One region of the Teredinibacter franksiae genome, then DNA from elsewhere that is predicted to be linked to it. Evidence: predicted binding sites of a transcription regulator. Region 1 holds the regulator's gene; the other holds the start of a gene.
The links. Region 1 encodes FliA, which starts transcription of late flagellar genes. Its sites were predicted from a motif close to TAAAGTTATNNNNNNNNCGGCCGATANCC; they were not measured.

Region 1 (3,162 bases):
ATCGCTTCGTGTAGCGCTCGGGTGAGCTGACCCACACTATTAAAAACATGGCGATCGCGAGCCTCCATCAGACTGTGTATTAACTCAGAGGCTTCGCTGTAGTTATCGCTTTGAAGTTTTTCTACCAGATGAGTAGCGCAATCCTGCAACTGCGCCATAAACTCTTCATCGTGAGTGTGTGCGGTTTCCATCAGCTAATTTAGCCTTCTACGCGCTCGAATATTTTGTCGATTTTTTCTTTAAGCACTTGCGCGGTGAAGGGCTTAACAACATAACCATTTACACCAGCCTGAGCGGCTTCGATAATTTGGTCCCGTTTAGCTTCGGCCGTAACCATCAGCACTGGAAGGCTGACGAGCTTTTCATCGGCCCTCACCTCCTTCAACAGATCAATACCTGTCATACCAGGCATGTTCCAGTCGGTCACCAGAAAATCGAAATCTCCGCTGCGCAACATTGGCAAGGCCGTTGACCCGTCGTCGGCTTCTTGAGTATTGGTAAACCCAAGATCCCGAAGCAGGTTTTTTATGATGCGCCGCATCGTTGAGAAATCGTCAACGATTAGGATTTTCATATTTTTATCCAATGTATCCTCCGTTTCCCGTCAGGGTTTCTGACTGTCCCGCCACCGGCGAGCACTATGCAATATGAACTCGTGCGGGACTTTTTTTAGAACCTCAGATTAAGTCTAGTCGCAGTTTGCGAGTCGGCCAGTTTTTACCGTGCGCGTAACTATTTGCGCCATCCTGAGAGTTTCGAACGCAGGCGCAAAGCCGCCTGGCTGTGTATTTGACTAACACGGGATTCCGACACCCCCAGTACTAGCCCTATTTCTTTCAAATTTAATTCTTGGTCGTAATAAAGCGACAGCACTAGTTGCTCTCTCTCTGGCAATGTGCGAATGGCCTCGGCTAAAGCGGTGCGCAGCGCGTGCTTGTGCACCCCTTCTGCTGGCCCCACCAGCCCTTCGCTTTGCCTCGGCTTACTCAAGCGCCCTTCATCTTCCTCAAAGGTTTCTTCCAAACTGAACAAGCGGGTTGAGGTACTATCGCGTAAAATATCGTGGTATTCGTCCAGCGATATCGCCATTTCCTCGGCTATTTCGCTATCGCGGGCATCTCGACCGAGCCGGGCTTCTAGGCTTCCAATGGCTTCGCTTACCCTGCGCGCATTACGGTGAACTGAGCGTGGAGCCCAGTCACCTTTACGCATTTCATCTACAATGGCCCCACGAATACGAATACCTGCGTAGGTTTCAAAACTGGCGCCTTTGCTGGGGTCATACTTTTGCGCCGCTTCAAGCAGGCCAACCATGCCCGCCTGCGTTAGGTCGTCAACCTGAACACTGGAGGGCATTCGAGCCATAATGTGGTGCGCGATGCGATTTACCAGATATAGGTAATCTTCTACTTTGATTTGAATGTCCGCTTCCTGCGTTTGCTCATACACCATCAAATTATCTGCCGCAGTGACTGACATAGGGGATAGCTACAACTTTTTTAATACTGCTTTATACGCTAACGTCTGCGGTAAGCAGGCGCTCCAAGAAAAACTCTAAATGCCCTCTGGGCGTAGCCTGTACCGGCCACTGATCTATTTTCTGAGCCAATACGCGAATGGCCGATGCCGCTTTACTGCGCGGCGCAAACTCAAGCAACGACTGCCGCTTTTGCACCGACTTACGTACATTTTCATCGAAAGGTACGCTCCCTAGATATTGTAGGGAAGCATCAAGGAAGCGTTCGCACACACCATTGAGCTTATTAAATAAGTTAATGCCTTCTTGATTACTGCGTGTCATATTGGCGATGACTCGAAAGCGAAATACACCGTGGTCCGCATTCAACAATTTCATTAGCGCATAGGCATCGGTTATGGAGGAAGGCTCATCGCACACAACAATAATGACTTCCTGCGCCGCCTGTACAAAACTCAGCACCGTATCGGAAATGCCGGCAGCGGTATCTATCATTAATACATCTAGCTGATCCGCTAGCTCGTTAAACGCATAAATTAAGGCCGCGTGCTCCTGAGGAGATAGGCTCGTCATTTGCTGTACCCCGGAGGATGCGGGTACAACTTTTATGCCCGCAGGGCCATTCAGCATGACATCCTGCAATCTCTTGCTACCATCCAGCACATCAGCTAGGTTGTATTGCGCCTTTAACCCAAGGAGCACATCGACATTAGCCAAACCCAGGTCGGCATCCAATAGCACCACCCGGCGACGCAATTCTGCCAAAGCTATACTGAGGTTAATGGATAGGTTAGTTTTACCCACCCCGCCCTTACCGCCAGTGACAGCAATTACTTTTACGGGTCGATTTGCACTCATAGGGCTGTGTTCCGGTTTATGGTGTGATCCAACCAAGTATAGATGACGATTTCTGCTCTGCTCCCGGTTCAAAATCACACTACCCCGCCGCCGGCACGGCTGTGGCGATCTTCAGTAAGGCAACAGCGGCCGCAACCAGTTTGTGTCCATTAGCAATGGTAATGTCCTTTGGGATTTCCTGCCCATCCGTGGTGTACACAATGGGAATTCGTTGCTCAAGCACCACGCTTATAACCTCACCAAGGCTTGCCGATTCATCAAGCTTACTCAGTACACAGGCGTCTATCCCGCCTGAAGAAGCGTATGCGTGGGTGGAGGCCTTCATGGTTTGCAGCTGACTGTTGCAGGCCATGACCAGCACACGTTTAATGGATGGGCAGGAATCGAGCTTGCGCAGCTGGTCTTTAAGTAACGGGTCTCCATGACGGAAGCCGGCGGTATCGATGAGAATCAGTGGGAATTCCCGCAGCGTGGTTAATAGCGTTACTAGGCTGTTTTGCCCATCCACGGCGCGAACCGGTACGTTCAATATGCGCCCAAGAGAACGTAATTGGTCAAAGGCGCCAACTCGGTAGGTATCTGTTGTAACCAGTGCCACCTTTCCTGGCCCGTGCTCAAGCACGTAACGTGCGGCCAATTTAGCGATGGTGGTGGTTTTACCTACACCGGTCTGGCCAACAAACGCGAAGATACCGCCGCTGTTGACAAGATCTCCGTTAAATACCGGTATTTCATTTGCCAGCTGGCTCATGCAAGCACGCCAAGCTTTGCTTACCTGCTTTTGAGACCCGGCTTCGCGCATCAGTCGCTGACTAATAGTCTCTGGT
Region 2 (3,162 bases), on a different contig from region 1:
TCTACTTCAGGTAGAGGCCAGCCACCGAGTTGCTTCCATTTATTAACGATTAAGCAAAAAAGTTCGGCGGTTTTCTCAGCATCATAAGCGGCTGAGTGCGCCTCTCTGTTCGAAAATTCAATATTGGCGATTTTACAGGCTTGCGCAAGTACCGTGTGCCCAAAGGCAAGCCCTGCCATGGTTGCGGTATCCAAACACGAAAAGGGATGGAAGGGGTTGCGCTTAACATCACTGCGGGCAACCGCTGCATTCAAAAAGTTAAGGTCGAAGTGCGCATTGTGGCCAACCAAAACGGCGCGATTGCAGCCATTGGCCTTAACCAGCTTACGTATAGTTTGAAACGTTTCACTTAGGGCGATGGTTTCGGGTACCGGGCTTCGGCTTTCGCACTCGAGGTTAATGCCTGTAAAGTCCAATGCGGACTGTTCAACGTTGGCACCCTCAAAGGGTTCAACTTGAAAATCAATGGTTGGTTCACACTCGAGAATGCCCTCTTCGGTCATGCGCAGTGGCACCGCTGCAATTTCAAGAAGGGCATCGGTATTGGCATTAAAGCCACCGGTTTCAACATCAATAATAACCGGTAAAAAGCCGCGAAAACGCTTTGCTAAAAGCGATTTTTGTTTGTCGCCATTTTCAGTAGAGCTCACAAATATCCTAATTGTTTTATTTTTTCAGTTGCCAGTTTAATTGCTCACCCGCTTTAACGGGTACCAATTGTTCATTACCGTAACTCAGTGATTGTGGAACTTGCCAGCTGCGTTTTTCCAGAGTAATGGTACTGGTGTTACGTGGTAGGCCGTAAAAGTCGGGCCCATAAAAACTGGCGAATGCCTCGAGTTTATCCAGTGCGTTGTGCGCTTCGAATACCTCGGCGTACAGTTCCAGTGCGGCAAAAGCCGTGTAACTTCCTGCACAGCCGCAGGCAGCCTCTTTTTTACTTTTGGCGTGGGGCGCGCTATCGGTACCTAAAAAGAATTTAGGGCTGCCACTGGTGGCGGCTTTAATCAGCGCCTGTTGATGTAACTGTCGCTTCAAGATGGGTAAACAGTAGTAATGTGGGCGAATTCCTCCGGCAAGCATGTGGTTGCGGTTGTACATCAGGTGGTGCGCGGTAATGGTTGCACCGACATTGGCCGAGGATTCGGTCACAAAATCAGCCGCCTGCTGGGTGGTGATATGCTCAAGTACAATTTTCAATGCCGGGAAATCGTTCACCAATTGTCTTAGGGTGCGGTCTATAAATGTGGCTTCGCGGTCAAAAATATCGATGTTAGCGTCGGTAACCTCGCCGTGAAGCAATAGCAGCATACCCTGCTTTTGCATTTCTTCTAGGGCCGTATAGATGTGGTGAACATGGGTTACCCCAGAATCGGAGTTGGTGGTGGCACCAGCTGGGTAGAGTTTACAGGCTACAACGCCCGCTTTTTTAGCTTCGGCAATCGTTGCTGGGCTGGTGTTATCGGTAAGATACAGCGCCATTAGAGGCTCAAAATGTGAGCCTTCGGGCCGTTCGGTGATAATCCGGGCTTTATAGGCCAGTGCCTGCTCGGCATTCTGCACGGGCGGCATCAAGTTAGGCATGATAATAGCGCGGGCGAAGCTAGCGGCAGCGTGGGCAACGGTGGTTTTGAGTGCTTCCCCGTCGCGCAGGTGAATGTGCCAGTCATCGGGCGTTGTAATAGTGAGAGTGTCGGTCATTGAAACTACGGCTATCCTGATGTGTATTCGGAGGTTTTCTTCGAGGGTTTACGCGCCCTCGGGTAGGCGAATGCTACCGGAAATTCCCTCATCTTGCACTGGCAGTCTCAAGCGTTCGCCTTTTCAGCCGATAACCGTTAGAGGTAACCGGGTTAGGGTGGTAAAACGTGTCAGCTCATCTATACAGAAACATTGCGGTTTTACTGTTGCCATTGCTATGGCTACAGCCAGTATTCGCAACGGATTACACAAATGCCATCAATAACGGCCAATGGCAGGCCCATAGTTCGGTGTTTGAATGCTCACTGGAGCAAAAGGTACCCTATTTCGGCAAAGTGGTGTTTGAAACCCACGCGGGTAGAAACTCTTGCGTGTATTTGCAGTCTCGTCCCCACCGTTTTCGCGCGGGAGAGGCCCGTTTTCTTGCTCGGTCACCGGTGTGGATGGAGGAGCCCCAGGTATTTGAATTCGACAAGGTGGCGCTGAAGCAGGGGTTACGCCCTTTCTGGAAGGGCAGTGATTACGCCGAAAAAATGCTAGCCCAACTGCAGTCGGGTATGGAGCTGGAGCTTGAGAAAGACCAGTGGTTCGAACCCAAACAAAGCGCGCCATCTCGCGTAATTCTGACGCCGGTTGGTTTTCGCAGTGAGTACCGTCAATACCTGCGTTGCCTCGGTGGTTTGTTACCCGCCAATTTTGACCAAATGAAGCGTACTCCTCTTTACTTCCCTCCCGGCGAAATAGAAGAGCTGGACAGTAAAATGACAAGCAAACTCGACCGTATGCTTAAGCTGGTGAAGCATGACGCAAAAATCCGTTTGTTTTACATAGACGGCCATTCCGATGCTATGGGAGATCGTGCGGATAACCTAGAATTATCAAAAAAGCGAGCCGAGCTGGTACAGCAATACCTAACACGCCGAGGCGTACCGGAAGACTGGATCACCATGCGCTGGCACGGCGAGCGCTATCCCGTGGCTTCGAATGACAGTAAAGCTGGGCAGGGTAAAAACCGCAGGGTTACCGTAAGAATGGAGAGGGTGGAGGAGATAGAGGTATTGCCGTTGGCTTCCAACCCGTAGTGTTCCATTTTTTAATGAACAGCGCAACCGTGCCCCTACCAAACGGACCTATAAAATAAATGGGTCTTTATCATATTTCGCGTGATGGGTTCTATCTCGGCGTAAAGTAGACCGTCCTGTGTAGCTTAATAGCCATTGGGCATCTGCTTGCCTCTGTCAAAAAACAGATTGCCTTAAGTGCATATTCTAAATTAGCTGAAAGCTCATTCAGCTTTTGTGTGTGCCACAGTTTATATTGGATATGGTGACTTAGCTTGGTGCTGAAGATGTTTCCACTGAAGGTTTATGTTGGTGAAAATGGTTTGCTCAAGAGACTGTCACTAGTGCCTGCGCTATTCTAAGAAGTAAAAAATGAAGGGCATCCACAAACTTAAAACAG

Region 2: the regulator FliA is predicted to act here: its motif matches at 1,809-1,837, upstream of H5336_RS18255 (MotY family protein).

What each region holds. Positions count from the first base shown of each region.
Region 1 is NZ_JACJUV010000001.1:710,311-713,472, forward strand. Features, by position in the region: gene H5336_RS02795 (protein phosphatase CheZ) at 1-191, opposite strand, end outside; gene cheY (chemotaxis response regulator CheY) at 200-586, opposite strand; gene H5336_RS02805 (RNA polymerase sigma factor FliA) at 733-1,452, opposite strand; gene H5336_RS02810 (MinD/ParA family protein) at 1,511-2,335, opposite strand; gene flhF (flagellar biosynthesis GTPase FlhF) at 2,415-3,162, opposite strand, start outside.
Region 2 is NZ_JACJUV010000002.1:102,359-105,520, forward strand. Features, by position in the region: gene rnt (ribonuclease T) at 1-650, opposite strand, end outside; gene pyrC (dihydroorotase) at 667-1,701, opposite strand; gene H5336_RS18255 (MotY family protein) at 1,869-2,783, shown strand.